2 regions of the Mesorhizobium sp. 131-3-5 genome follow, and region 2 is predicted to be linked to the other one. Evidence: predicted binding sites of a transcription regulator. Region 2 holds the regulator's gene; the other holds the start of a gene.
What was found. Region 2 encodes LexA, which represses DNA repair genes until DNA is damaged. Its sites were predicted from a motif close to TGTTCNNNNTGTGTTCNG; they were not measured.
Positions count from the first base shown of each region.

Region 1 (15,510 bases), 870 kb from region 2:
AACAAGCTCGCCTTCGGCACAGAAGCTGACGCTGTGTTCGCCGATGATGCTGCCGCCGCGAACCACCGCAAAACCGATCTCGCCGGCTGGCCGCGCGCCGGTGACGCCGTCGCGGACGCGCCTGGCGACCGCGTCCAGTTCGACGCCGCGTCCACCGGCGACAGCCTGTCCCAGCATCAGTGCGGTGCCTGACGGCGCGTCGATCTTGTGGCGATGATGCGCCTCGAAAATCTCGGCGTCCCAATCTTCGGGGGCGAGCGCTCTCGCCGCCCGCTCGACCAACCCGACCAGCATGTTGAGCCCGAGCGAAAAACTGCCGGAGCGCACAATGGGAATCGTTTTCGCGGCATCGGCTATATCAGCCAGTTCGCCCGCATCGAAACCGGTCGAGCCGATCACCAAAGCGGGCCCGCTCCGGTCCGCGCAAACCTTCGCCAGATCGGCGGAGGCGGCGGGCGTGGTGAAATCGATCACCACATCGGCCATGGCAAGCGCCTCGTCGCGGCTCGCCAGCCCATCGCCGACACTGCTTGGGCGATGGAAGCGGGCAGCAAGCGCGAGCCGCGGATCGGCAAGCGCGGCCTCTGCCATCTGGCGGCCCATGCGGCCCAGCGCGCCGGCGATGGCGATCCGGATCGGCGGTTGCACCATGATCTCAGCTATTTCCACATGCCGCGCATGCGCGCGCCGATATCGACGCGCACCTCCGGCCGGGGCGCCCTGCCCTGTGCCGCCTGTGCGCTCGGCCACGACATCTGCTGGAACGCTCCAAGGATCGAGGCGGGGATGAAGCGGGTGCGTGAGGCGTAGAGGTGACGGTCGCCGCGCGCGGCCTGGCCATGGGGAAAGAAGCGCTGCGGCATGACCAGGTTGAGGCTATCCTTGGCGCGCGTCATCGCCACATAGAGCAGCCGGCGCTCCTCCTCGATATCCTCCTTGGTGCCGACGCCGAGATCAGCCGGAATGCAACCATCGACGGTGTTGAGCACGAAGACGTTCTTCCACTCCTGGCCCTTGGCCGAGTGGATGGTCGACAGGATCAGATAGTCCTCGTCGCGATGCGGCGGCCCCGCCTGGTCGCTGGTCGCGTCCGGCGGATCGAGCGTGAGTTCGGTCAGGAAGCGTTCGCGCGAAGCGTAGCCAGAGCCGATCTGCTCGAGCTGCAACAGGTCGGCGCGACGTGTGACGGCATCCTCATGGATGCGTTCCAGATGTGGCTCGTACCAGAGCCTGACCTGTTCGAGATCGGCCGGCCATTTGGCGCCGGCCCGCAGGCCGGAATAGAGCGAGACGAAACCCGGCCAGTCATCTGCAGCGCGTTGCGGCGGCCGCCAGCCGGCCAGCCCCATCGCCTCGTCCAGAGCCGATGTCATCGTCTCGACAATCTGCGCGGCAGCCGAAGGGCCAATGCCCGGCATCAGTTGCAGGACGCGAAAGCCGGCGACGCGGTCGCGCGGGTTTTCGGCAAAACGCAGCACCGCCAGCACATCCTTGACATGGGCGGCATCGAGGAATTTCAGGCCGCCGAACTTGACGAAGGGAATGTTGCGCCGCGTCAGCTCGATCTCCAGCGGCCCGCTGTGATGCGAGGCGCGAAACAGCACTGCCTGCGATTTCAGCGCCGTGCCAGCTTCTCGTTCGGCCAGAATGGTATCGCAGACGAAGTTGGCCTGCTCGACCTCGTCGCGGACGCTCACCAGCCTTGGCTTGTCGGTGGATTTGCGCTCCGACCAAAGGTTCTTGGTGAAGCGCTCCGAGGCCTCGCCGATCACCGCATTGGCGGCGGCCAGAATGGTTTCTGTCGAGCGGTAATTGCGCTCCAGCATCACCACATCGGCGGCCTGCGCGAACTGTTTTGGAAAATCGAGGATGTTGCGCACCTCGGCGGCGCGGAACGAATAGATCGACTGCGCATCGTCGCCGACCACCGTCAGCCCGGCGCCGTCGGGTTTCAGCGCCATCAGGATCGAGGCCTGCAGCCGGTTGGTGTCCTGGTATTCGTCGACCAGAACGTGGTCGAAACGCCCGCCCAGATGCGCCCCTATTTCCGGCTCGGCCGCCATCTGCGCCCAATAGAGCAGCAGATCGTCGTAATCGAGCACGTTCTGCGCCTGCTTGGCCTCGACATAGCCGGCGAACAGTTGCTTGAGCTGATCGGCCCAACCGGCGCACCAGGGGAAAGCAGAACCCAGCACTTCGCCGAGCGGCACCTGCGCGTTGACGGCGCGCGAATAGATGGCAAGGCAGGTGCCCTTGGTTGGGAAACGTGCCTCCGTTTTCGAGAAGCCAAGTTCGTGGCGCACGAGGTTCATCAGGTCGGCGGAATCCTCGCGATCATGGATGGTGAAGGCCGGGTCGAGGCCGATCTCCAGCGCATAGTCGCGCAACAGCCGGGCGCCGATGCCGTGAAAAGTGCCTGCCCAGGTCAGCGCATCGGTGATGACCGCGGCGTCGCGGCCGAGCACCTCGCCAGCGATGCGCTCGACGCGCTTGGCCATTTCGGACGCGGCGCGCCGCGAAAAGGTCATCAGCAGGATACGGCGCGGGTCGGCACCCCTGACGATCAGATGGGCGACGCGATGCGCTAGCGTGTTGGTCTTGCCCGAGCCGGCGCCGGCAATGACCAGCAAGGGCCCGGCGATCTTGCCGTCGCCATGCTCGACGGCCTGGCGTTGGGCGTCGTTCAGCCGCGCGAGATAGGCGGGCTGGGGAGTCGGTTCCACAAATGTCGAATCATGGGCGGCGAGGTTCATCGCCCATCAAGCATCGTTTCCGCTTTGTTCGCAACATGCAAGCGGCGCGACGGACCCTTGATTTTGATGCAATTCCCAACGCAAAGCGCTGTGCGCTTTTCCTGGAATTGCCCTACCGCCGGGGATCGACACCCATGGCCGCCGATTGGCGGCGCAGAACGTCTCGGTCACTTCTCGACGCGGGCAGCAACAGGGGATCGATGTCGCCGGGCACGTCATCGATCATCTTTCGCGCGAGGCGATAGGCGAGAAAGGCGAATGTACCTGCTAGAAGCAAACGGATCATGCCGCGGTTCTCCTCTGATGAGAGTCAACCGGAAACATGACGGTTTGTTCCATCACGCGAAGTTCGCAACCAAAACCGATGGCGCGTCGTTGATAGGGTGGAGGCGACAGCGATGAAGAAGCTAGGATTAGCCCTCATTCTGGTGGTTTTGGCTGTCTCGGCCTGCGACAACAAATTGCCACCGACCAAGGCCCCTGGTGCCGAACAAAGCTCTCACGCCAGCGATCCTGTCATGGACACGGAGACTGTCAGCAACTGAGATAGTTCCGGTGCAATGAGGACCGCAAAACCTCAATGCATTGCAGCGATGCATTCTTCAAGCAGCTCAAGGCGGAACTTGGCATTGCGCAGTTCGTGGCCGGCGTCCTGCTGCAACTGACGGCCTCGGGCCGGCGATGCCACTGTGAGGGTTCTTTCGAGTTCGGCGATGCGCGCACGCACCTGCCGCGCCTCGTCCTGACGCAACGCCTTTATCCAGCTCCGCCCGCGCATCCGTCTTCCCGCAACAGCCCAAATACCGGCGCCTTCCATGCCATAAAGACGCTAACGCCCTGCAAGTGCGAATATTCTAAATTTAATGGATGCTAATTTAGAAGGAGATCGGCGCGGGAAGAAGGCCGGCGCCGCTTGGGAGGAGAAGGCGCCGGCCAAGCGGATAAATCAGGTCCGCCGCACCATACAAGGTAGCTGAGTCTTGCCCCTGCGTCATGCGGGATCGCGGATTTCGGCCTTTTCAGGCGTTTTCCACCGGCAAAGGCGTGCCGACGAGGGTCCGCAGCCGATCAAAATCCGAGCCGTTGCCTGACGATGGCGGCATGGAAACTGGCGCCGAACACCAGCCCTTCATCATTGAAGTCATAGCTGGAATTGTGCAGCGGCGCCGAAGCCTCGCCATTGCCGAGGAAGACGAAGCAGCCCGGCACGTGATCGAGGAAACGGGCAAAATCCTCCGACGCCGTCACGGGCTCGCGGGCAATCGCGATATTGCCGGGCTCGAAGACATTTTTGGCGGCGGCGAAGGCCGCCTCGACCAGTTCGGTATCGTTGTGCAAGGGCACGAATTCCCTGGTGTAATTGACCTCGGCGGCAACGTTGTAGGCGGCCGCGGTGCCCTCGGCGATGATGCGCATCTGGCGTTCGATCTCCGCGCTGACTTCGGGGCGAAAACTGCGCGCATCGCCGAGGATGCGGGCAAGACCAGGCAGCGCATTGCGGGTGCCGTCGGTGATCAGTTCGGTCACAGAAACCACGGCTATGTCGGTCGGGCTCAGGCGGCGCGAAACGATGGTCTGTAGATTGGTGACCAGCGCGCAGGCGGCGACCAGCGTTTCGTTGCCCGAATGCGGCCGTGCCGCGTGGCCGCCGAGCCCCTTGAGCACGATCTCGAAATTATCCTCGGCCGACATGACCGGGCCGGCACGGGTCTCGAAGTGCCCAACGGGAAGGCCGGGCATGTTGTGCAGGCCAAAGATCTCGGCGAAGGGGAAGCGCTGCATCAGGCCGTCGTCGAGCATGGCCAGCGCGCCCCTGCCCCACTCCTCGGCCGGCTGGAAGATGAAGCGCACGGTGCCGTCGAAACCACCCTCGCCCGCCAGCAGCTTTGCCGCGCCAAGCAGCATGGCAGTGTGGCCATCATGGCCGCAGGCGTGCATGATACCGGGATTGCCGGAGCGGTAGGGCGCGCTTGATTGCTCCGCGATGCGCAGCGCATCCATGTCGGCCCGCAACGCAATGGCGCGGTTGCCGCTGCCGCGCTTCAGCGTGCCGACGACGCCGGTGCCGCCGACGCCCTCGGCGACATCGTACAGGCCGAATTCCCGCAGCTTGGCCGCGACGAAGGCCGCGGTGCGTTTCTCCTCGAAGCCGAATTCGGGGTGCGCGTGCAGGTCGCGCCGCCAGGCGGTCATCTCGCGCTTCAGCGTTTCTGGATCGAGTTTAGCCATGTCTTCAGCCCTCGAGTTCGGCAAGTTCAGCGACCACATCAAGCAGGATGTTGGCGCCGGCAACAAGCTCGGCATCCTCGGTGTGTTCATGCGGGCTGTGGCTGATGCCTCCGGCGCTCGGCACGAAGATCATCGCCGCCGGCGCGATGCGCGCGATCATCTGCGCGTCATGGCCGGCGCCAGAGGTCATGCGCCGCGAGGCAAGCCCGCGCTTCCTGGCAGCAGCCTCGATCAACTCGACGACCTGCCCATCGAAAACAACCGGCTCGAAGCGGGCCAGCCGTTCGACCGACACGGTGATGCCCTCGGCGGCGAGCTGTTCGAGAAAGGCGGCCAGCGACGCCTCCTGTGCTTGCAGGCTCTGCTCGTCGGGATCGCGCAGGTCGACCGTCAAGACGGCGCGCGATGGGATGACATTGATGGCGTTCGGCTCGAAGCGCATCGTGCCGACGGTGGCAACGGTCGGCGCGTTGGAGGCCGCGGCAAGGTCATGCAGAAAGGTGACCACGCGTGCCGCGGCATATCCGGCGTCGCAGCGCATCGACATCGGCGTGGTGCCGGCATGGTTGGCGACGCCATCGAGGGTGATGCGCTGCCAGGAGATGCCCTGCAGGGTTTCCACCGCGCCGATCGGAATGCCTTCGCGCTCCAGGACCGGCCCCTGTTCGATGTGCAGTTCGACATAGAGGTGCGGCTTGAGAAAGCCAGGTTCGCGCTCGCCGGCGTAGCCGATGCGGACGAGTTCCTGCCCGAGCGTGCTGCCGTCGGTGCCGACAGCGGCGAGTGCCGCCTCGACATCGACGCCGCCGGCATGGACCAGCGACCCCATCATGTCGGGGGAGAAGCGCACGCCCTCCTCATTGGTGAAGGCCGCGACGGCGAGCGGGCGCAACGGCGAGAGACCCGATGCCTTCAGCGTCTCGATCACCTCCAGCCCGGCAAGCACGCCGTAGCAGCCATCATAGATGCCGGCGTCGATGACGGTATCGATGTGGGAGCCGATGAGCAGCGGCGCCTCGCCTACATTGTCGGCACTTTGCCAGTTGCCGAAAATGTTGCCGATGCGGTCGATGGCGACATCGAGCCCGGCCTGGCGCAGCCAGCCGACAAAGAGGTCACGGCCCTGCCTGTCGGTGTCGGAGGCGGCCAGCCGGGTCAGCCTGCCCTCGCCGTCGCGGCCAACAGCGCCAAGTTCGCGGATGCGGCCAAGCAGGCGCTGCGCGTCGACCGCGATCATGGCGTTGCCTCGGCAACGAGCTTGCCGGCCAACACATCAGCAGGGCTCATGCCAACCAGTTCGGCATAGCGATGCGGGTCGGTGGCGCCTTCGGTGTTGATCACCAGCACGCGGGATTTGCCGTCGAGGCCAAGATCGGCCCTGTTTTCGGCCATCGCCCGGATCAGTCCGGCAAGACCGACCCCGCCGCTCTCGCCGGCAACGATGACCGGATCGCTGCCGGCAGGCAGGGCCAGCCGCCGCATCGCGCCGACCGCGTCGCCCTCGTCCACGGCCATGAAGGCATCGGCGGCGCGCGCCAGCACGCGCCAGGCGACCTGAGAGGCCTCATAGCATTCAAGCATGGCCATGACCGTCGGCTGGTCGTGCGCCACCTTGACCACATGCCCTGCCCGGGCAGCCGCGACAACGCAGGCCGCGCGCGCTGGCTCGACAACGATGAAGGTCGGCCTGGCGTCGCCGAGCACGATGGCGAGATGGCCGGCCACCGCCGCGGCAATGCCGCCAACGCCGGCCTGGACGAAGACATGGGTTGGCGGTTCGCAGAGCTGGCGCAGCGCTTCGCGCACGATCGCCGTATAGCCTTGCATCACCAGGCCGGGAATCCGCTCATAACCCGGCCACGACGTATCCGACACCACGCTCCAGCCCTTCTCGGCCGCGACCTGTGCCGCTTGCCTGACAGAATCGTCATAATTGCCATCGACGCGAACCATCTCAGCGCCGTAGCGGGCTATGGCAGCAATGCGTCCGTCGCTGACGCCGGCATGGACAAAGATCACGGCCCTGGCGCCGGCAAGCTCGGCGCCTTGCGCGACCGAGCGGCCGTGATTGCCGTCGGTGGCGCAGGCAAATGTCATCTTCGCGGCGACCGAGCGAACATCGGCACGATCGAGATCCTCGATATCGACGGGGCGGCCAAGGCGCTTGCCTGCCTCTTCCAACACCAGGCGGAAGACAGCATAGGCGCCGCCCAGCGCCTTGAAGCTGCCCAGGCCGAGACGAAAGCCCTCATCCTTGACATGCAGCGCAGCGAGGCCAAGTTCGCCCGCCAGCGCCGGCAGCGCGTGCAGCGGCGTCATCGCGTGATTGTCGCGATGGGCAAGAAAGCGCTCGACCGTGTCCGCGCCCGCGATCCCGAGGGTTTCGGCATCGGTCGCATCAAGCGGCTCACCGTGCAAGGCATTGCGATTGGGCAGGAACACTGGCGCCTCCTTGGCAGTCAGCGACAACATATTGCAGGACAGGCGCAAAGAGCGCTGTAATTGAGCCTGCGAAATGCAAGTTTGTTTCACCGGGATACCGCATTGCCTCCATCATCGCCTCCGCTCGACAGTTTCGATCTCGCCATCCTTGCCATCCTCCAGCGCGACAACACGACGCCGCAGCGGCTGATCGGCGAAGTGGTGAACCTGTCGGCACCGGCGGTGCAGCGCCGCATCAAGCGCATGGAGCAGGCCGGCGTCATTGCAAGCAATGTCGCAATCATCGAACCCGCGGCGGTCGGCCAGCCCATCACCATCTTCGTCGAGGTGGAGCTGGAGAGCGAGCGAACCGAGCTGATCGACGCGGCCAAGCGGCAATTCTCGCAAACGCCCGAAGTGCAGCAGTGCTATTACGTCACCGGCGAGGCCGACTTCATCCTCGTCATCACGGTGGCCGACATGGGCGCCTATGAGGCGCTGACTCGAAAGCTGTTCTTCGGCAACAACAATGTCCGGAAATTCCGCACCTTCGTGGCCATGGACCGCGTCAAGGTCGGGCTGACGGTGCCGTTGCCGGATTGAGCCTTGCCGGCAGGCAGGCTCCACCGCCATGCTTTTGACATTCTCAGGACGCGAATTGAGCTGGGAGGCGTGCTTGGACCGCACCACGACAGTAGCGATCATCGGGGCCGGGCCGGCGGGCCTGGCGGTTGCCGCATGCCTGCGGCAGGCCGGCGTCGACTTCATCATCATCGAAAAAGAGCAGCAGGCCGCCCCTGCCTGGCGGCGCCATTACGAGCGCGTCCATCTGCATACGACCAAGCGCTATTCGTCGCTGCCCTTCGTGCCCTTTCCTAAACACTATCCGCGTTATGTGCCGCGCGCTCTCTTCGTCGACTATCTCGATGCCTACGCGCAACGCTTCGACCTCAGGCCCCAGTTCGGAGAAACGGTGAAAGCGGTCACCCGGGACGGTCGCGGCTGGCGTGTGGCCGCGCCATCCGGACCGTTGCGCGCCAAACATGTGGTGATCGCGTCAGGCTACAATGCCGAGCCCTTGCGGCCCGGGTTTGCCGGTATCGACACTTTCACGGGCAAGACATTGCACAGCGCGGACTATCGCAATGCCAAACCGTTCGCCGGTCAGTCGGTGCTGGTCATCGGCATGGGCAACACCGGCGCGGAGATTGCGCTCGATCTGGCGGAAAACGGTGCACAGCCGACCATTTCCGTACGCGGCGGCGTTCATATCGTGCCGCGCGAACTGTTCGGCGTGCCCATCCAGATGGTCGGCATGGCTGCGCGCCTGGGGCCGCAACGCTTCAACGATGTTCTTTTCCCGGTCATTCTCGACGTGGTGCTGGGCAGGCTGGAAAAATACGGGCTCAAACGGCCGGGACAAGGACTGCTAGAACAGATTGCGATTGCATCGCGCATTCCGGTGATCGATGTAGGCACCATCGGCAAGATCCGCGAAGGCGCGATCAAGGTCGCGCCCGATATCGCCGAGATTTCGCAACGCGGCGCCCGTTTTGCCGACGGCAAACACAGCAAATTCGACGCGATCATCTTCGCCACCGGCTACCGGCCGGGCTATGCCAGATTTCTCGAGCCCGGCATCCAGCCGGACCGCAGTGGCGTTACCCCCAAAGCCTCGGATCTCGGTCTCTACCTCATTGGTTTCCACAATGCAGTCACCGGATTGCTGCGCGAGATCGGGATCGAGGCGCAGGCGATCGCCGACGATATAAGGCACCGGCTGAACAGGAAAAAGGCTTCCGAAATCCTGCCGGTGTGATCTGCGGCCTGCCCTATCCCAGTGCAGTCTTCAGCATCATGCCGGCGATCTCCTTCGTCAGCTTGGCGGCGACAAGCGCCGTCATGTTGGAGAGATCCTGGCTTGGATTGTATTCGACAATATCGGCGGCCACGATCGGCTGGTCGATGCCTTGAATGAGGTTGATGACCTGCCGGGTCGACAGCCCGCCGGGCTCGCGGTGCGAGACGCCGGGTGCAAAGGCGGGGTCGAGCCCGTCGAGATCCATCGAGACATAGACTGGTGTTGTGAGGTCGAGCCGCAGGCCCTCGCTGACATGGCGCGCCTCGACCACCTCGATGCCGAAGCGCCCGATCTGGCCGCGAAGGTCGTCGTTGAGCGTGCGCAGGCCGATCTGAATCAGCCGGTCGGCCAACCGCTCCTCCATGATGCGGGCGAAGGACGAGGTGTGGGAGCGCAAATTGCCCTGATAGGCAGGATAGATATCGGGGTGTGCATCGATTTGGACGATCGTCAGGCTAGGGTGGCGCCGCCGCACGGCACGCAGAACCGGCCAGGCAATGGCGTGATCGCCACCCAGGCTGATCAGCGGATGGCCGGCATTCAGCGCGCGTCCGACCTCGCTTTCGATGCGTTCCCAGGGGTCGCCGGCGCCGGCAAAGTCGATGTCGCCATGGTCGAGGAAGCGATCCGTCAGATCGAAGCCGGTTTCGCTCCACGAACTGTGGGCGTCGCTATGCAGCTCCCGCCTGATCAGCGCTGGGGCGTCGGCCGAGCCGCGCAGATGGGACGAGTTCTCGTCATGCGGTATTCTCAGAAGCGAAATCGCGCCTGTCATCGACGTCCTCCCCGATGCAGAGAGAGCCTCTATACCGGTACGAGTTGGCCGTTGCGACGAGAGCTGGTTGGGCCAGGTCCGTGCCAGGGATTGAGATCGGCTAGGCTGCCGGCTCGTTCGCCTTGCGCAGCCAGACCTTGTTGTCGTGGAAGGCGGCGCCGCCATAGGGCGCCGGCGCATCGGCTCCGGTCAGCACGTTGATGCCCTCGCCGCGCTCATGCGCGCTGTTCGGCCAGATGCCTTCGGCGATCACCACGCCGCGCTTGATGCCGTCGAAGAACTTCGCGTGCAGCACCAACTCGCCGCGCGGGTTGCCGACCTCGACACGGTCGCCGTCGGCAAGCCCAAGATCCGCCGCGTCGTCGGGATGGAGGAGCAATGCCGGCCTGCCTTCCTTTTCCTTCGACACCGGCGTTTCGGCAAAGGTCGAGTTGAGGAAGTTGCGCGCCGGCGAGGTCGTCAGCCGGAACGGATGCGCCTCGTCGGCCACTTCGATCAGGTCGACATGGTCGGGAAACTCTGGCAGGCGCTCCACCGGTCCGAACAGGCCCATGCTCTTCGGCGGCCGGTTGGGAGCCGCCTGGCCGGTCCAGTCGGCGCGGAAGCGAAATTTACCATCCGCATGGCCAAACCCGTTGATAAAATGTGCGGCCTCGAAATCCGGCTGCAGATCGACCCATTTCTGCTCTTTCAAGCTGTCGAAACTGCCCAGCCCACGCTTGCCGAGAATGATGTCGATGTGCTGCTGTTCTGTCAGGCCGAAGCCCGGGCGGTCGGCGACGCCGAGGCGCTCGGCCAGTTGCTCGATGACGAAATGGTTGGTGCGCGGCCCTTCCGGTGGCTCGATCAGCTTTGGCCCGAGCGTGATGTGCTGGTTGCCGCCGCCCTTGTAGACGTCGTCATGCTCCAGAAACATCGTCGCCGGCAGCACCACATCGGCCAGCCTGGCGGTGTCGGTCATGAACTGCTCGTGCACGCAAGTGAACAGGTCGTCGCGCAGAAAGCCCTGCTTCACCAGCCGCTGCTCAGGCGCGACATTCACCGGGTTGGTGTTCTGGATCAGCATCGCCGTCACTGGCGGTCCGCCGTAGAGCGCGTCGCCGGCGCCGGTCAGCACCGGACCGATGCGCGAATGGTCGAGATAGCGGATGGACGGATCGCGCATCCTGGTGCCTTCCAGCACCTCCTGGTTGAGCTTGAAGATGCCGGAATTCGAATGGAAGGCGCCGCCGCCCTCATACTGCCAGCTTCCTGTGACCGCGGCGATGCAGGAGGCGGCATGCATGTTGACGGCGCCGTTACGCTGGCGGGCAAAGCCGTAGCCGAGACGGAAATAGGTTTTCCTGGTCGTGCCAACGAGGCGGGCAAAGGCTTCGATCTCGGCGACCGATAAGCCCGTGATCTGGGCCGCCCATTCAGGGGTTCGCGTCCTAAGATGCTCTTCCAAACCCTTCGGATCGTCGGTGTATTTTTCGAGATAGGCACGGTCGGCCAGGCCTTCCCTGAACAGCACATGCATGACCGCGCAGGCCAGCGCGCCGTCGGTGCCGGGTTTCAGCGCCAGGCCCATGTCGGCCTGCTTCATCGTCGCGTTTTCATAGACGTCGATGACGACGATTTTAGCGCCGCGTTCCTTGCGCGCCTTGATGGCATGGGTCATCACATTGACCTGCGTGACCACGGCATTGGTGCCCCAGATCACCACGCAGTCGGATTTCGCCATTTCGCGCGGGTCGGGCCCACGCAAGGCGCCCGCCCCCATCATCCAGCCAGTCCAGGCGAGATTGGTGCAGATCGACCCGAAGAAGCCCGAATACTTCTTGGCATGACGCAGCCTGTCGATGCCGTCGCGCTGCACCAGCCCCATCGTGCCGGCATAGAAGTAAGGCCAGACCGTCTCCGAGCCGTATTTGTCTTCGGCCGCGATGAACCTTTCGGCGACGAGGTCGAGCGCGGCCTCCCAGCTCGCTTCCTGCCAGACGCCGTCGCCTTTTGCGCCGGCGCGGATCAGCGGCTTCAGCAAGCGGTCGGGGTGGTGGACGCGGTCGGCATAGCGCGCGACCTTGGCGCAGACGACGCCGGATGTGTAGGTGTTGGCCTTGGCGCCATGGACACGGCCGATGCGGTTGCCGTCGAGCAACTCGACCTCGAGCGCGCAGGTGGACGGGCAATCATGCGGACAGGCCGAATGGCCGATGCGAAGCTTGGCGTGCTGGTTCATGGGGGATGTTTAGCTGGTTCCGAACGTGGCGTGTAGGGCCAGATTTGCCCATAGACTGCCTTTCGGGGATGCCTTTCTACCCGATATGTGGCGACTTCCACCCGATGTGTGGAGACGCATTGCAAGCACCGCATCCCGCACAGCGTATGTGGCCGGACATGCGCTGCCTACTTCGATCCATAGTTCCATCGACATCGATGGCCTCCGGTATCGATTACAACCCAACGGCAATCTCCTGGATAAAATCCAGGAATGCCCTGACCTTGGCCGGCGGCAGATGGCGTGATGGGTGGTAGGCGTAGAGTGGGTAAAGTTCTTCCGACCACTCCGGCAGGATCGGCACGAGGTCTCCCCGTGCCAGGAACGGCGCTAGGCCGATGGCGAGGCTTTGGAAAATGCCTTGGCCCGCGACGCAGGCCGTGACCGCGACGGAAGGATCATCCAGCACCAGACGGCTTGGGATCTTGACCTCGACGATCTCTCCGCCTCGGTGAAACTCCCATGGAAAAGGAAGGCCGGTCTGGGGATCGCGGAAGAGAAGCGCTTCGTGGTGGACGAGGTCGTGCGGCGATCGCGGCTCGCCGTGCCGTTCGAGATAGGCCGGCGCCGCAACCGTCAGAATCTGGGCTTCCAGGAGTTTGCGCACGATAAGGGACGATGCATCGGGCGGCCCGAAGCGTATCGCCACGTCTACGCCGCTCATCATCTCCTCGCGATAGTTGCTGGTCAATAAATCCAGCACGAGCAGTGGATAGCGAGCGAGGAACCGCTGCAGCCCGCCTGCGAGCACCGTGCGTGCGAACCACGGGTCCACCGATACGCGCAGCCGGCCGCGCACCACCGCCGCCGCGCCCGCGGCCTCGGCCGCAGCCTCATCCAAGCCTGCGAGCAGCGGCATCACCTGCGCATGGAAGCGCCGGCCTTCCTCGGTCAGGCTGACCTCGCGTGGATTGCGATCGAAGAGCCGCACGCCGACCCTGGCCTCCAGACGCGCGACGGCCCGACTTACCCCCGATGGCGTCAGGCCCAGCATCTCCGCGGCACGGGCGAAGTTCCCGGCCTCCGTGACCGCTGCCAGGACCCCAATGCCGGTGAGAAGCCGCGTGTCGAAAACCATTCGATCTCCCTTCGCCTACACCCCGATGACGAGGATCGGTGATTTCTAGTCATCATAACACTGATCTTAATGCGCGTGAATCACTGGATAGCGAGACGTACAAGCATGGCGTCACCGCAGTGCCGGCCGAAAGAGGCTGAGCAGGTCGGATTTCCTTCGATCCGGAAAGGAGTTAGCCATGAATCACCTCACACGCAGAACGATGCTTCAGCGCGGCGGAATGCTCGGGGCCATCCTGGCTCTCGATGCGGTCAGCCCCGCTCTGGCCAAGACAACGCCAGCCGGTTCGTCGATGCGGTTCAAGGCGATCGACGCCGCCCTGCGCGAAGGCGTTTCGAAGAACGACGTGGCCGGCGTCATCGCCGTCGCGGCGACGCCGAAAGGCATGGTCTATGGGGGTGCCTTCGGCAAGGCGAACACTGCAACGGGGGCGCCGATGACGCTCGACACGGTGTTCTGGCTGCTGTCGATGACCAAGGCTTTCACGGCTACGGCCTGCATGCAGCTGATCGAGCAGGGCCGCCTCAATCTGGACGACGACGCGGCGAAATACCTGCCTGAGCTGGCCTCGCCGCAGGTTCTTGACGGCTTTGCCGAGGATGGAACGCCGCGACTGCGGCCGGCCAAGCGCGCGATCAAGGTGCGCCATCTGCTGACGCATACTTCCGGCTACACCTACTCGATCTGGAGCGAGGCTCTGACCCGCTACGAGAAGGTGACGGGCATGCCCGACATCGCGACCTGCAAGAACGCAGCTTTCACCGCCCCGCTCGAATTCGAACCCGGCGAACGGTGGGAATACGGCATCAGCATGGACTGGATCGGCAAGCTCGTCGAAGCGGTGTCCGATCAGTCGCTCGAAATCTACTTCCGCGAGAACATCTTCGCGCCGCTCGGCATGAGGGATTCAGGCTTCCTGATCGGCACCAAGCAGAAGCGGCGCGTCGCCACCTTCCACAACCGCGGGGCCGATGGCGGGCTGGAGCCGGCGCCCTTCGAAATGCCGCAACGGCCGGAGTTCTTCATGGGCGGCGGCGGTGCCTTCTCGACACCGCGGGACTATATGGCCTTCCTGCAGGCACTGCTGAATGGCGGCGCGCTGCATGGCGCGCGAATCCTGCGTCCGGAGACGGTCGCCATGATGATGCAGAACCAGATCGGCGAGCTAAGCGTCCAGGAGATGCGCTCGGCGCAGCCGTCCTATTCCCGCAGCTTCGACCAGTTCCCGCAACAGCCGCATAAATGGGGCCTGTCCTTCGACATCAACACGCAGCCAGGACCGAATGGGCGCTCCGCCGGCAGCATCTCCTGGGCAGGTCTGCTCAACTGCTACTTCTGGCTCGACCCGGTGAAGCACGTCACCGGCGCGCTCTTCACCCAGGTCCTGCCCTTCTACGACGAGCGTGTCGTCGCGCTCTACGGCGCGTTCGAGCGCGGCCTCTATGCCGGGCTCGCCTGAACCCCTGACGATCGACACCAACCTTTTGGAGAACCACCATGTATGCAATCACCGGAGTAACCGGCAAGGTCGGCGGCGCGCTTGCGCGCAGCCTGCTAGCCGAGGGATTGCCTGTCCGCGCCGTCCTGCGCGACGCGGCCAAGGCAGCGGAGTGGAGACGTCGCGGCTGTGATGTCGCCCTGGCCGAGATGGACGATGCGGCAAGCCTGGCCTCGGCCTTCAGGGAGGCTGTGGGCGTCTTCATCCTGCCGCCCTCCGAGTTCGATCCGGAACCCGGCTTTCCCGAGGCTAAGCGCGTCATCGCGGCCGTGACCGCTGCCTTGGCCGAGGCGCGTCCCGGCAAGGTGGTCTGCCTGTCGACCATCGGCGCGGACGCGCCGCACGAGAACCTGCTGACCCAGCGCACGCTGATGGAACAGGCGCTGGACGGGATCGGGCTTCCGGTCACCTTCCTAAGGCCCGGCTGGTTCTTGGAGAATGCGCTCTGGGACATTCCCTCGGCGAGCGACGAAGGCGTGCTGCGCAGCTTCCTGCAGCCGGCCGACAGGCCGTTGCCGATGGTCGCGACGCAAGATGTCGGGCGCCTGGCCGCCGTGCTGCTTCAGGAGAATTGGATCGGGACGCGGGTCATCGAACTGGAGGGGCCCGTCCGCGTCTCGCCCAACGATCTCGCC
Region 1 covers NZ_AP023254.1:5,132,390-5,147,899, forward strand. Annotated here, with positions in the region: gene dapB (4-hydroxy-tetrahydrodipicolinate reductase) at 1-651, opposite strand, end outside; gene JG747_RS25285 (ATP-dependent helicase) at 660-2,753, opposite strand; gene JG747_RS25290 (hypothetical protein) at 2,866-3,039, opposite strand; gene JG747_RS25295 (hypothetical protein) at 3,152-3,298, shown strand; gene JG747_RS25300 (hypothetical protein) at 3,331-3,504, opposite strand; gene JG747_RS25305 (M20 aminoacylase family protein) at 3,822-4,982, opposite strand; gene JG747_RS25310 (Zn-dependent hydrolase) at 4,987-6,219, opposite strand; gene JG747_RS25315 (diaminopropionate ammonia-lyase) at 6,216-7,424, opposite strand; gene JG747_RS25320 (Lrp/AsnC family transcriptional regulator) at 7,527-8,006, shown strand; gene JG747_RS25325 (flavin-containing monooxygenase) at 8,035-9,222, shown strand; gene JG747_RS25330 (arginase family protein) at 9,236-10,039, opposite strand; gene JG747_RS25335 (molybdopterin-containing oxidoreductase family protein) at 10,140-12,260, opposite strand; gene JG747_RS25340 (LysR family transcriptional regulator) at 12,475-13,377, opposite strand; gene JG747_RS25345 (serine hydrolase domain-containing protein) at 13,556-14,836, shown strand; gene JG747_RS25350 (NmrA family NAD(P)-binding protein) at 14,875-15,510, shown strand, end outside.
Region 1: JG747_RS25285 (ATP-dependent helicase) is a predicted target of LexA. The motif match lies at 2,768-2,785, and genes of this name have one in related genera.

Region 2 (15,510 bases):
ATGCGTCAATGCTTCAGGGCAAAAACATTTTAGGCTTGAAACAAATTTCGACTGGTGCGATCCTGCCCCGAGAACAGTCGACAATGGGAGGTCCGCTGTGCTGTCCAAACCTGCGAATGTCCACCCTTCCGGTGGCGTCGCCGAAACAGGTGTAACTGGCGACACAAAGCCTCTCGCGAAAAGACGGGAACTTCAGATCCACGACCTCGGACAGATGCTTCGCGCACTGGCCAGGCAGCAAATGGGATGGCGGCGACATGCTTGGGCCTTCAGCGCATATCGACACGTTCACGCGCGAACATCTGCCGCCGCCGGATCAGTGGCCGGACTTCCTGCTCGACGGCTTCGACTATCCCGAACGCCTTAACGCCGGCGTCGAATTGACCGACAGGCTGGTCGAGAAGGGTCTTGGCGATCACACCGCCCTGATCGGCAATGGCCGCCGCCGCACCTACAAGGAACTGTCTGACTGGACGAACAGGCTGGCCCACGCGCTGGTCGAGAATTATGGCGTCAAGCCGGGCAACCGGGTGCTGATCCGCTCCGCCAACAACCCCGCAATGGTTGCTTGCTGGCTGGCCGCCACCAAGGTCGGCGCGGTGGTCGTCAACACCATGCCGATGCTGCGCGCCGGCGAACTTACCAAGATCGTCGACAAGGCGGAGATCACCACCGCGCTTTGCGACACCAGGCTGATGGACGAGATGACCGCCTGCGCCAAGGACAGCGCCTTCCTGAAGCAGGTGATCGGTTTCGACGGCACCGCCAACCACGATGCCGAGCTCGACCGCGCCGCGCTCGACAAGCCGGTCACCTTCACCGCCGTCAACACCGGCCGCGACGATGTCGCCCTGCTCGGCTTCACTTCCGGCACGACGGGCGTGCCGAAGGCCACGATGCACTTCCACCGCGATCTCCTGATCATCGCTGATGCCTATGCGCGCGAAATCCTCCAGGTCACGCCGGACGACATCTTTGTCGGCTCGCCGCCGCTCGCCTTCACCTTCGGCCTTGGCGGCCTTGCCATCTTCCCTCTGCGCTTTGGAGCGGCGGCGACGCTGCTGGAACAGGCGACGCCGCCCAACATGATCCACATCATCGAGACCTACAAAGCGACCATTTCCTTCACGGCGCCTACCGCCTACCGCGCCATGCTGAAGGCCATGGATGAAGGTGCCGATTTGTCATCGCTGCGTGTCGCCGTATCGGCCGGCGAGACCTTGCCGGCTCCGGTCTTCGAGGAATGGACCGAGAAGACCGGCAAGCCGATCCTCGACGGCATCGGCGCCACCGAAATGCTGCACATCTTCATCTCCAACCGTTTTGGCGACATGAAGCCTGCATCCACCGGCAAGCCGGTGGGCGGCTATGAAGCGCGTATCGTCGACGACGCGATGCAAGAGGTGCCACGCGGCGAGACCGGACGGCTGGCGGTGCGCGGACCAACCGGCTGCCGCTACATGGCCGACGACAGGCAGAAGGAGTATGTGCGCGACGGCTGGAACCTCACCGGCGACACCTTTTCCCAGGACGAGGACGGTTTCTTCCACTTCGCCGCGCGTTCCGACGATATGATCGTCAGCGCCGGCTACAATATCGCCGGACCAGAGGTCGAAGCGGCACTGCTGTCGCATCCCGATGTCGCCGAATGCGCGGTCATAGGCGCCGATGACGGCGAACGCGGTCAGATCGTCGAGGCGCATGTCGTGCTGGTGCAAGGCGTGGCGCCCGATGCGTTGACCGTCAAGCGCCTGCAGGACCACGTCAAGGCAACGATAGCGCCCTACAAATATCCGCGCTCGGTCAAATTCATCGCCGCCCTGCCCAAGACCCAGACCGGCAAGATCCAGCGCTTCCGGCTGCGTACGGAGAAAATCAATTGAGCGAGCCCTACGATCCGGCCTCCGAAGGCGCGCAGATGTCGTTCAAGGAGCGCATGTCCTACAGCGACTATCTGCATCTGGAAAAAGTGCTCGACGCACAGACGCCGCTGTCGTCGGCGCATGACGAGATGCTGTTCATCATCCAGCACCAGACCTCGGAGCTCTGGATGAAACTTGCTTTGCACGAGATTGGCGCCGCCATACGCTCCATTCGCGCCGACCGCCTCGAGCCGAGCTTCAAGATGCTGTCGCGCGTCGCCCGGATTTTCGAGCAGTTGAACAACGCCTGGGACGTGCTGCGCACGATGACTCCAAGCGAATACACCGAGTTCCGCGACGCGCTCGGCCAATCCTCTGGCTTCCAGTCCTGGCAATACCGCGCCATCGAGTTCATGGCTGGCAACCGCAACCTAGCAATGCTCGGACCTCACAAGCACCGGCCGGACCTCACCGGCAAGCTGGAGGCCATCCTGGCCGAGCCATCGCTTTACGACGAAGCGCTGCTGCTTCTGGCGCGCAACGGGTTCGACATCGGCGCCGATGCCAAGCGCACCGACTGGCGTGAGACCCGCACCGAGAACGAAGAGGTCATGGTCGCCTGGCAGACCGTCTACCGCGATCCGCAGCGCTACTGGATGTTCTATGAGCTGGCCGAGAAGCTGGTCGATTTCGAGGACTATTTCCGCCGCTGGCGCTTCAACCATGTCACCACGGTCGAGCGCATCATCGGCCTGAAGCGCGGCACCGGCGGCACCTCAGGTGCGTCCTATCTCAAGAAGATGCTCGAGGTCGTGCTGTTTCCGGAACTGTGGACGGTCCGCACGCGGCTCTGAGGTCTCAAGTCACCGCCGTCTTGACCGCGAAACGCGCTTCCTGCCAGGCGCCGGTGCGCAGGATGTCCTCGAGCACCTCGACCGCCTGCCAGACGTCCTTGTAGCCGACATAGAGCGGCGTGAAGCCGAAGCGGATGGTCGACGGCGCGCGGAAATCGCCGATCACACCGCGCTCGATCAAGGCCCGCATCACCTGGTAGCCATGCGGGTGGAGGAACGACACCTGGCTGCCGCGCGCATTGCCGTCGCGCGGACCTTCGAGTTCGAGGCCGTAGGCGCCGCATCTGGCCTCGACGAGCTGGATGAACAGGTCGGTGAGCGCGATGCTCTTCTTGCGCACCGCCGCCATGTCGACATCGTCCCAGATATCGAGCGCCCCTTTCAGCGCCCGCATCGACAGCACCGGCTGCGTGCCGCACAGGAACCGGCGGATGCCGCTGCCGGCCGCATAACTTTGTTCAAAAGCGAAGGGCCGTGCATGGCCCCACCAACCGCTCAGCGGCTGATGGACGTCGTCGTGGTGGCGCTTCGCTGCATAGATGAACGCCGGCGCACCCGGACCGCCATTGAGATATTTGTAGGTGCAGCCAATGGCGAAATCGGCGTTCGCAGCATCGAGTTCGACCGGCAACGCGCCGGCCGTATGGCAGAGATCCCAGACGATCAGCGCACCGACCTGATGGGCCTTGCACGTCAGCGCGGCCATGTCGCGCAATTGTCCGGTTTTGTAATTGACGTGGTTGACCAGGATGACCGCGACGCGCTCATCGATCAGCTCCTCGATGGTGGGCGCGTCGACGCCTTCGAGCCGCAGCACCGTGCCCGGCCGCGTCGAGGCCACGCCTTCGGCCATGTAGAGATCGGTCGGGAAACTGTCGCCCTCAGCGACGATGACCGAGCGGTTCGGCCGAATGCCAAGGGCTGCATGCAGCACCTTGTAGATGTTGATCGAGGTCGTGTCGCAGACCACCGTCTGGCCGGCCTCGGCGCCGATCAGACGTCCGAGTTGGTCGCCGAGCGCGACCGGCATGTCGAACCAGCCGGCGGTGTTCCAGGCGCGGATGAGATCCTGCGCCCATTCCTGCGTCGCCGCCTTTTGCAGCTCGTTGAAGACGGCGGGCGCCGCGGCACCCAGCGAGTTGCCGTCGAGGTAGATCACACCTTCCGGCAAAATGAAGCGGTCGCGCATGGCACGCAGCGGATCCGCCGCATCCATGGCTTCGACTGCGGCGAGATCGATCGTTGCACGCATGATGTGTGACATTCCCTGGTTATTCACGGATCGCTTCGCGCGCGGGCGCTGGTCCCCGGCTGCGCTTGAGGCTCGGCAGAGCAAGCATGGCGAGCACGAACAGGCCCGTGGCAAGCTTCAGGTCGGGAGGCGGCATGCCGGCGGCAAGGCAGAACGACACCAGCTGGTAGTAGATGATCGCGCCGGCAAAGGGCGCCAGCAGCTGGCGCGAGACCGTCTGCTTGCCAACGACCGCCTCGCCGATCATCAGCGCGGCAAGGCCGTTGATGAGGATGCCCAGCCCCATATTGACGTCGGCAAATCCCTGCGACTGCACCATCAACGCGCCGCTCGAGGCCGAAAACGCGCTTGCCAGCCCGACACCGCCTATGGTCGCCGCCCAGACATTGATGCCCTGCGCCTCGGCCATGTCGGGATTGGCGCCGACGGCGCGCACGGCGGTCCCCTTCTCGGTTCTGAAGAACATGTAGAGCGCCGCAAAGGCGATGAGCGCGAGAAGGCCGGCGACGACGATCTTGCTGGCCGGAAAACCCGGCCGCGCGAACGGCACCCAGTCGAACACGGTGGGCGAGCCGAAAACCGAAAGGTTAGACTTGCCCATGATGCGCAGGTTGATGCTGTAGAGCATCGTCATCATCAGGATGCCCGCCAGCAGCGTGTGGATGCGGAAGCGCAGATGGATGAAGGCGGTGCAGCAACCCGCCGCGAAGCCCGCCACAAATGCGACGACGATGCAGGTCAGCGGCGATACCCCGGCAGCCAGCAGCACGCCGCAGACGCAGCCGCCCAGCGGAAAGGCGCCTTCGCTAGTGAGATCGGGAAAGTTCAGCATGCGGAACGGGATCATGATGCCGAGCACGACAAAGGCCAGGATCAGGCTCTGCGCCAGGGTCACCGGCATGATCGCGACAAAGCTCGTCAGAACGTCCGGAATAAAGCCCATGGTGATCAGCTCGCCAGCAACATGCGGTCGGTCTTGATGGAAAAATGGCCGATCAGATCGATAACCGTGACCCTCGCCTTCTCCTCGCCGGAGACCTCCAGCAGGACCCGGCCCGCGTCGAGCATGATCACCCGGCTGCCATAGTCGACGGCGTGCTGCATGTTGTGGGTCACCATCAGCGTGGTCAGCTTCAGCGCGTTGACGGCACGCACCGTCGCCTGCATGACGATCTCGGCCGTGCGCGGGTCGAGTGCCGCGGTATGCTCGTCGAGCAGCAGCAGGTCCGGCGATCCGCCGACTGCCATGATCAGCGACAGCGACTGCCGCTGCCCGCCCGAGAGCAGGTCGACACGGGTGTCGAGACGATTTTCGAGGCCGAGGCCCAATATCGACAGGCGCTCCTTGTAGGACGCGAGCCGCGTGGCGTTTAGCCCTTGCCGCAGCGTGCGTTTTTGGCTGCGCAGATCGGCCAGCAGCATGTTCTCCGCCACGGTCATGCTGGCGGCGGTGCCACGCATCGGATCCTGGAAGACGCGCGCCAATCGTGTGGCGCGCTTGTGCACCGGCATGGCTGTCACGTCGGCGCCGTTGATCAGGATCTTGCCGGAATCCAGGACGAGGGCTCCGGAAATAGCGTTGAGCATGCTGCTCTTGCCGGCCCCGTTGGAGCCGATGACGATGCCGAACTCGCCGGTGGCCAATGACAGGCTGAGGCCGTCGAGCGCGACCTTCTCGTCGGCCTGCCCCTTGTAGAATACTTTGCGCGCGGATCGGATATCGAGCATCGTTCCTCCCTGGCCGGAAGGGCGACGGCGCCAACGCCATCGCCCCTTGCAGCCCGATATCAGTCGACGATGCAGCCGCAATCGGCCATCGAAGCCGGTATCTCGATGCCGAACGCGGCCATCGCCTTGCGGGAAATCGTTGCCATGTGATCCTTGTAGGCCGGGCGCGACGGCGCGATCGTCTTGGGATCCTTGCCCTTGAGGATTTCGGCGGCGATGTTGCCGGCGTTCATGCCGACCTGCGTGTAATTGACCGCGAAGCTCGCCGGCACGGTGCCGTTGCGGACCGCGCTGTCATCAGAGTTGACGACCGGGATACCGGCCTGGCGTGCGGCCGCGGAGACAGCGGCGATTGCAGGCTGGATCAGGTTCGAGGCCGGACCGTAGATCACGTCAGCCTTGCCGGCGAGCGAAGCGATGCGTTGCTGGATGTCATTGACGTTGTCGATGCCGACTTCCACGACCTCGAAACCGGCCGCCGGCGCCGCCGCCTTGATCTTTTCTATCAGGGCAACGTCATTGGCCTCGCCTGGATTGTAAGGCACCCCGAAGCGCTTGGCGTTCGGCAGCAGCTTCTTGGTGAAGGCCATCACCGCGGCGACATCCTGCAGATCGCTGGCGCCGGTCATGCCTTCGTCTCCGGCGTCCCACGACGGCACCAGCTTGGCCGCCACCGGATCGGTGACAGCGGCAAAGACGATCGGAATGCCGGAACCGGCGAGCGCCTTCTTGGCGATCTGCGATACCGGCGTGGTGATGGTGTAGATCAGCTTGGGCTGCTCCGCCTGCAGCTTGGCAATCATCTGCGGCACCAGCGATGCATCGAAGTTGGTATGGCTTTCGGTGTAGACGACGTCCTTGCCCTCGACAAAACCGTTGTCCGTCAATGCCTTCTTGAAGCCGGCTATGGCGGCATTGAGCTGCGGATGCTCGCCGAAATTAGCGATGCCGATGCGTATCTGATCGGCCGCGGCGCTGCCTGCGCTGACCATTAATGCGCCTGCCAGGGCCAATCCCGACAGCCAAGCGGACTTCGACTTCAACATCATTTCCTCCCAGATTTGATCAGCGCCGCCCACAGGACGGCAACTGCGGCGATCATGGTCAGTCGCCCGCCGTGTGTCAAACATTATATATAATTCTTGCCATACCTCCGCTTCATATATAATTTTCGCAAGCCGATGACGGACGGATGGCGATGCAGGATCAGAACAATTCCACGAAGACCGAGGCGGCCTATCAGCTGCTGCGGCGCGATATCCTGACCACCCGCCTCATGCCGGGCGCGCCGCTCAAGCTGAGCGCGCTGCGCAGCACATACGGCGTCGGCTGGACGCCGCTGCGTGAAGCCTTGTCCCGACTTGAAGCCGAGCGCCTGGTCACCGCCATCAGCAATCGCGGCTTTGCCGTCGCTCCCGTGTCGCGCGCCGAGCTCGAGGACCTGGCGCGCGCAAGGATGGTTGTCGAAATGCCGCTGTTCCTGGAATCGATCGCGAACGGCGGCAGGGAATGGGAGGACGCGGTCGTCACCGCTCATTACCGGCTCTCCCGCTGCAAGACCGCGGTCGAAGACCCTTCCGATGCGGCCGTCGACAAATGGGACGAGAGCCACGAGGCCTTCCATGCGGCGTTGCTGAGCGCGGCGACGTCGAACTGGCTGTTGCGCTTTCGCTCGACGATCGCCGATCAGCTGTGTCGGCATCATCGGTTTCTCGGCCTGGCGCCGACATTGCGGGCGGCGGCCGGCCTCAAGGACGGCTATGGCGAGGCTATGGACGCGCTGCGCGAAGCGATCGCCATCGAGCATCACACCGCAATCATGGAAGCGGCGCTCGATCGCGACGTCGAGCGGGCAAAGGCGCTGATGACGGCGCATATCGGCTACACGCTGCATGTCTATGTCCACAGCGAAGACAACGGCGCCAACACCTACACCGCGCGCGCCGGCAGCCTGAAAGCGGTTTCCGGATGACGTCGCCGCGGCGTCCAGATCCACGCGGCCGTGGCCGGCCTGAACCCGCGACCGTTGGCATTTTGATTTCGTTTCGTTCCGCCGGAAATGGATCGATACACCGTACAAATCCGCTCTGTGGACGCCTCTCAAACGCCTGATGCCAAACCGCATCCAGGGGTAGGCCACAGGCCATTAACCAAAATGATTTCAATGAACCTGCGGGGGAGCGGAAGCGGTCGAGCGCGGCCCGCTGCCGGGGCCAAATAATTTCAGACGCGTTAACAAATTCATTAAACTTTAAACAGTTGCGGAACACAACTGGAACAGATAGTGTTTGTTCTGGGTTTGTTTTTCGATTCTGATTCACACCCGTCGTTCAATGCCTTGGGGGCCGCCATGCTGACACGCAAGCAACATGAACTGCTGATGTTCATTCATGAACGGCTCAAGGAAAGCGGCATTCCGCCTTCCTTCGACGAGATGAAGGAAGCGCTCGATCTTGCCTCCAAGTCAGGCATTCATCGCCTGATCACGGCACTGGAGGAACGCGGCTTCATTCGCCGGCTGCCCAACCGGGCGCGGGCGCTGGAAGTGCTGCGGCTGCCGGATTCGATCGCACCCGGCCTCAACGCGGCAAAGAAATTCTCGCCAAGCGTCATCCAGGGCAGCCTCGGCCAGGGTGGTCTTGGCCGCCAGATCAAGCCGGCGGCATCGCGCTTGCCCGCGGCCGGCAATAATGACGATGCGGTTTCCGCCGTGTCGATCCCGGTGATGGGTCGCATCGCCGCTGGTGTGCCGATCGATGCCATCCAGCATCAGACACATTCGATCTCGGTACCGCCGGACATGATCATGGGTGGCGAGCATTATGCACTTGAGGTCAAGGGCGACTCGATGATCGACGCCGGCATCTTCGACGGCGACACGGTCATCATCCGCAACGCCGACACGGCGAGCCCGGGCGAGATCGTCGTGGCGTTGGTCGACGAGGAGGAAGCAACCCTGAAACGGTTCCGCCGCAAGGGCGCCTCGATCGCCCTTGAAGCCGCCAACCCGGCCTACGAGACGCGCATTTTCGGGCCAGACAGGGTCAAGGTGCAAGGCAAGCTTGTCGGGTTGATCCGGCGCTACTGAGCAGGAACGGCCGGCTTTTCGGGTTTTTGATAGGGCGGCAGCCCCCTCGCCTCGCGCGAAAATTTTCGCTGCTCGTGCCAGGGCCGATATGGCCCGTCCACCGCGAAGCTGATGATTGGCGGACCTGTCGCCGATTGGCGGTCGAAGAAGACGGCGGCACTGCCCTTGCGGGCAAGTTGCCGTTTGGTGACGACAACAACCAGCGGATTGTGGCAGGAATCATAGCCGGTTGCGTCATTGACGACGATCAAATCGGCGAAGCCGCAAGCCTTCCAGGTGTCCTTGCGGTCTTCGACATGCGCGATGATCGCCCCTGACGGATGCCGGGCAAGACAGACGCCATCCGTGCAATAAAACGGCGCTCCCGGCGGCAGATTGGCGGCATCGGCAATGTCGAATTGCCAGTCCGCCTTGTCGAACATCTCCGGCACGACGATGGTTTCGGACACCAGCGCGCGTTTCCAATTGTCGACGGTGAACTCGTTCGGGCGAGCCCGGCTGACCGCGAGTTCTCCACCGCCGATCGGCAGCGCCACCAAACGCGCATCTTCGGAAATCAGCACATCCGGGGCGCGCGTATCCGATACTGTCAGCAGGCCGGCAAGCGCGAATGGCACTGCCGCGAGCCGCAGCCAGGTCGTCGCCATCGTCGCGATGATCAGGGCGATGGTCACCAGCAGCACGGATTGCTGCGAAATCAGCCCGACCGCATCGACCGGGGAGCGCTCCGATATCCACGCCGATATGGCGATCATTGCGGTCAGGCCCTTGCCCATCACGTAAAGGAAGGGACCGTCGGCACCAAAGGGCATCGCAAGCGAACTGAGAACAGCGAAAGGCATGACAATCAGTGACACGATCGGCATGACGGCCAGATTGGCGAACAGGCTGAGCGGCGACACACGCTGGAAATGCCAGATGGCAAACAGCGCCGTGGCGCAGCCGGCGATGATGGATGTCATCGCCAACCCACCCGTCGCCAGCAGGAATTTTCGCGTGAGAAAACCCGGCAGGGATCGCTTTGGCGGTGGCGGTCTTGCCTTTCCCGCATGGTGATCCGCCCAGCCGGCATAAGCCCCGACCAGCGCCGCGGTCGCGGCGAACGACATCTGGAAGCTTGGGCCGACTACCTCATGCGGCGACACCACAATGACGGCGATCGCCGAGATCGCAAGATTGCGCATGGTCAGCGCCGCGCGATCGAACAGCACGGCAATCAGCATCACCGCCAGCATGATGAAGCTGCGTTCGGCCGCGACGACGACGCCGGAAATGACGAGATAGGCGGCGATCGAGAAAAGGGCCGCGGCGGCCGCATATTTCTTCACCGGCCGACGCGCGGAAAAGTCCGGAAACAGCGCGAAGGCGCCGCGCAGCAGCCCCATGATGGTACCGGCGACGAGCGCCATATGCAGTCCGGAAATGGAGATGATGTGATAGATGCCGGTGCGTCGCATCGCCTCGTTGATTTCATCGGGAATGCCGGCCCGCACGCCGACGATCAGCGCCGCCGCGATCTCACCCTCGGCACCGCCAACCGTGGCCCTGATGTGGTCGGCAATGGCTTCACGGGCATTTTCTATCCCCGAGAAAAGGCGGGCCGTGAGCGGCACCTCGTCGTCCGTGGCTGAGACAAGCTTTGGGTTGCCGAGAAAGAATCCGCTGCCGCCAATGCCGGCAAAATAGCTGTCGAAGGAGAAATCGTAACTGTCCGGCCGCACCGGACCGGTCGGCGGCAACAGTTTAGCATAGCCGGTGACCAGGGAGCCGGCGGTCATTTCCGCCGGGATATCTCGCGCCGAAAGCCTGACCCTTTCCGGCGCATAGCGCAGTTTCGGCCGGGCGGTCGACGTCACGTCGATGGTCAGCCGGATGCGGCCGGTCTCCATCCGGTCGAGCGAAACGACACGGCCGGTGACTTGCGTCGAGATTTCCGAACCCAGCATCTGGGTGCCCGCCCGCCATGTCTCGACCTTGGCGACAAGCAGGCCAAGCGCGCACAACAATGCCGCCGTGAAGCCCAGATGGGTTTTGGGCCAGGAGCGCGAAACAAGCGCACAGACCGCCATCAGCACGACGACCGCGACAGGCTTTGCAAAATCAGGCTCCGTCGCGAGCGAATAATAGCCGATGGCTCCAGCGGCCAGACAAACCGGCACCAGCAGGAAGGCGATGCCCCGGTCAAGCTCGAGCTCCGCTGCCGTCGCCGCACTATGGCGTAGGCGAGGCCAGGAAACCCGGGCGAGTCGCCGCCGGACACGCACAATCCGGCCTGAAGCAGGCGGCGGAAGTGTCGCCGGCATATCCGCCTGCGGCGGCTGGCTGCCGGGTGCAGGCATAAGGGGCGATGGCAGTGGGTTCGCAAGGGGAGATGCAAACATCGACCGTTCGCTGACGCCAACACCAGCGTCCTCGCCCTGATCCGAGCCCCAGCCTCGTCCAGCCATCGGGTCCTGCCCCTTGCACGCCTGACGCCCTATGCTACATGAACGCGCGACGCGCGAAAGTCCGCGCGGCCGCACCCCGCTTCAGATGGTTTCCGAGAGTTTCATGTCCGACAAGGTCGTCACCCGTTTTGCCCCCTCGCCCACCGGCTATCTGCACATCGGCGGCGCGCGCACGGCTCTGTTCAACTGGCTCTATGCCAAACACACCGGCGGCACGATGCTGCTGCGCATCGAGGACACCGATCGCGAGCGTTCGACCGCGGCCGCGACAGCTGCCATCCTCGACGGCCTCTCCTGGCTCGGCTTGACCTGGGACGGCGACGCGGTCTCGCAGTTCGAGCGCGCGCCGCGCCACCGCGAGGTCGCGGAGGAACTCGTGCGTCTGGGCAAGGCCTATTACAGCTACGAGACGCCGGCCGAGCTGGAGGCGATGCGCGAGGCAGCACGGGCTAAGGGCCTGCCGCCGCGCTACAACGGCCAGTGGCGCGACCGCGCCCCCTCTGAGGCGCCTGCGGGCGTCAAGGGCGCCATCCGCATCAAGGCGCAGACCGAAGGCGAGACGATCGTCCATGACCGCGTCCAGGGCGCGGTGCGCTTCCCCAACAAGGATCTCGACGATTTCATCATCCTGCGTTCGGACGGCAACCCGACGTACATGCATGCCGTCGTCGTCGACGACCACGACATGGGTGTCACCCACATCATCCGCGGCGACGACCATCTGACCAATGCGGCCCGCCAGACCGTGATCTACAACGCCATGGGCTGGGACGTGCCGTCTATGTCGCACATCCCGCTGATCCATGGCGCCGACGGCGCCAAGCTGTCGAAGCGCCATGGCGCGCTCGGCGTCGAAGCCTATCGGGCCATGGGCTACCTGCCGGAGGCACTGCTCAACTACCTGGCGCGCCTGGGCTGGAGTCATGGCGATGACGAGATCATGTCGATCAAGGACATGATCTCCTGGTTCGATATCGGCGACGTCAACAAGGGCGCTGCCCGCTTCGATTTCGCCAAGCTGGAAGCGATCAACGGCGCGCATATGCGGCGCATGGCCGACGCGAAGCTGTTGGACATCTTCATCGCCACTCTGCCCTATCTCGAGGGTGGCCCGGCGATGGCCGCGCGCCTCAACGAACACAACAAGGCGCAGTTGCTGGCGGCCCTTCCGGGCCTGAAGGAGCGCGCCAAGACGCTGGTCGAGCTCGTCGATGGCGCGGCCTATCTGTTCGCCACGCGACCGCTGCCGGTCGACGAGAAGGCGGCCCTCCTGCTCAACGACGACGCCCGCAAGATCCTGCGCGGCGCTCACGAAGCTTTGAATGCGTTTTCCGGCGACTGGACTGCAGCCGCGGCGGAAGCCGTGATCCGCGACTATGCGCTGGCCGGTGGCCACAAGCTTGGCGCCGTGGCCCAACCGTTGCGGGCCGCGCTGACCGGCAAAAGCACCTCGCCTGGCGTGTTCGACGTGCTTGCCGTGCTTGGGCGCGAGGAAAGCCTGGCGCGCATAGCGGATCAAATCGATTAGGAGCAAACTGGCCCAAGAAGATTGGCATTGAAAGGCGCGTTTCGCAGTGCAACATTAGGCCTTGGCCCAATCTGGCACGCACCTCCTAAAATGCGGTGGCGAATACGCGCATTGCGGTGATTTCGACGTGTCGCTCTGCAGAATTTGCCTTTGCCGGCATGAGGAAACAACAAGGAGTTTGCAATGACCGAAGCTGCGAAAAAACTGGATGTGGGCGGCGCGAACCAAGAGGCTACCGCAACGCTTCAATTCGCCGGCAAGACCCATGAATTCAAGGTGCGAAGCGGCTCCGTCGGACCCGACGTCATCGACATCGCCTCGCTCTACAGCACGACCGGCGCCTTCACCTACGACCCCGGCTTCACTTCGACGGCAAGCTGTGAGTCCGAGATCACCTTCATCGACGGCGACGCCGGTATTCTCCTCCACCGCGGCTATCCGATCGACCAGCTGGCCGAACACGGCGACTTCCTCGAAGTCTGCTATCTCCTGCTCTACGGCGAACTGCCGACCAAGGCGCAGAAGGACGATTTCGACTACCGCGTGACGCGCCACACCATGGTGCACGAGCAAATGTCGCGCTTCTTCACCGGCTTCCGCCGCGACGCGCACCCGATGGCGGTGATGTGCGGCGTGGTGGGCGCGCTGTCGGCCTTCTATCACGACTCCACCGACATCTCCGACCCCTACCAGCGCATGGTGGCGTCGATGCGCCTGATCGCCAAGATGCCGACGATCGCGGCCATGGCCTACAAGTACCACATCGGCCAGCCCTTCATTTACCCGAAGAACGATCTCGGTTTCGCGGCAAACTTCCTGCATATGTGCTTTGCGGTGCCATGCGAGGAGTACAAGATCAACCCGGTGCTGGCGCGCGCCATGGAGCGCATCTTCATCCTGCACGCCGATCACGAGCAGAATGCCTCCACCTCGACGGTTCGCCTCGCCGGCTCGTCGGGCGCCAACCCGTTCGCCTGCATCGCCGCCGGCATCGCTTGCCTGTGGGGCCCGGCCCATGGCGGCGCCAATGAAGCGGCGCTCAACATGCTGGGCGAGATCGGCCATGTCGATCACATCCCGGAATTCATCGCCCGCGCCAAGGACAAAAACGACCCGTTCCGGCTGATGGGCTTTGGTCACCGCGTTTACAAGAACTACGATCCTCGCGCGAAAATCATGCAGAAAACGGCGCACGAGGTGCTGGGCGAACTCGGCATCAAGGACGATCCGCTGCTCGACATCGCGATGGAACTGGAAAAGATCGCGCTGACCGACCCCTATTTCATCGAGAAGAAGCTCTACCCGAATGTCGATTTCTATTCCGGCATCACGCTGAAGGCGCTGGGCTTCCCCACCACCATGTTCACCGTGCTGTTTGCGGTCGCACGCACCGTCGGCTGGATCGCGCAGTGGAAGGAGATGATCGAGGATCCGCGCCAGAAGATCGGCCGCCCGCGCCAGCTCTACACCGGTGCGCCGGAGCGCGACTACGTGCCGATCGCCAAGCGCTGACCGAAGCTCCCGTGATTAAAGAAAGGCGCCTCTCAGGGCGCCTTTTTTATATGGCGCAGCACAACGCCCGCCGCGATCTCACCCGACGGCTTGTCTGTCGCCATGCGCCGCGCAATCTCCGCAAAGCCGTCCTTCTGCCAGGCGCGCATGCCGCTGTCGGCAAACAACGCTTCCAGTTGGCGAGCCAGATTGTTCGGCTTGACGTACTCGTTGTAGAACTCTGGGATGAGCGCGCGATCCGAGATGAGATTGGGCAGCAGCGCCGACCAGACCGAAACAAGATACGGCGCAACGGCACGGGCGACCGGATCGAGCCTGTAGGACGACACCATCGGCACACCAGCCAAAGCCAGTTCCAGCGACACGGTCCCCGATGCGATCAGCGCGGCATCGGCCTTGCCGAAAGCCTGCCATTTGCGTTGCGGATCAACGATGATTTCGGGTTTTTCGTCCCAACGATTGACCGAGGATTTGACGAGATCGGCGACATGCGGAACCGTCGGCAGCAGCAGTCGCAGCCGCTGCCCGCGCGCGCGCAGCATCGACACGGTGTCGCCGAATGGTTCGATCAGTCGCCGTACCTCGCCGCGCCGCGAGCCCGGCAGGACGAGCAATGTCTTGATCCGGTCCTGGGCAAGATCGCGCGGCAAGGCCTGCGCCTTCTGGGCGGCAAGCACGCCCGCATCATGCGTCAGGCGATGCCCGACATAGGTGCCCGGCGGGCCGCCCAGCCGGTCGAGTTCCTTCACCTCGAACGGCAGGATGCAGAGGATATGGTCGACATAGGGCTTCATCGCCACCGCCCTGCCCGGCCGCCAGGCCCAGACGCTCGGGCAGACATAATGGATGATCGGTATCGACGGATTGGCTGCCCGCACCTTCCTGGCGACGCGCAAGGAAAAGTCCGGACTGTCGATGGTGACCAGGCAGTCCGGCTTTTCTTCGGCGATGGTTTTGGCCAGTTGGCCGATCCGCCTGATGAGGCGCGGCAGGTCGCGCAGGACGGCGCTGAAACCCATCAGCGCGATCTCACCGGCATCGAAGGGCGACACCAGGCCCAATTCGCCGAGATGCCGGCCGCCGAGGCCGACGAGCCGCACCTCGCGACCTGTTATCTGACGGAGCGAACGCACGATGTCGGCGCCGAGCAGGTCACCCGATTCCTCGCCGGCGACGATCGCGATCTTCAACGCCCTGTCAGCCATGTGCAGGCTCCGCTGCGGCCAGGCCGACGATGAA
Region 2 covers NZ_AP023254.1:4,266,733-4,282,242, reverse strand. Annotated here, with positions in the region: gene JG747_RS20820 (AMP-binding protein) at 258-1,883, shown strand; gene kynA (tryptophan 2,3-dioxygenase) at 1,880-2,716, shown strand; gene kynU (kynureninase) at 2,721-3,968, opposite strand; gene JG747_RS20805 (ABC transporter permease) at 3,988-4,911, opposite strand; gene JG747_RS20800 (ABC transporter ATP-binding protein) at 4,917-5,696, opposite strand; gene JG747_RS20795 (ABC transporter substrate-binding protein) at 5,756-6,742, opposite strand; gene JG747_RS20790 (GntR family transcriptional regulator) at 6,895-7,668, shown strand; gene lexA (transcriptional repressor LexA) at 8,047-8,784, shown strand; gene JG747_RS20780 (ComEC/Rec2 family competence protein) at 8,778-11,231, opposite strand; gene gltX (glutamate--tRNA ligase) at 11,335-12,759, shown strand; gene gltA (citrate synthase) at 12,943-14,271, shown strand; gene lpxB (lipid-A-disaccharide synthase) at 14,304-15,476, opposite strand; gene JG747_RS20760 (LpxI family protein) at 15,469-15,510, opposite strand, start outside.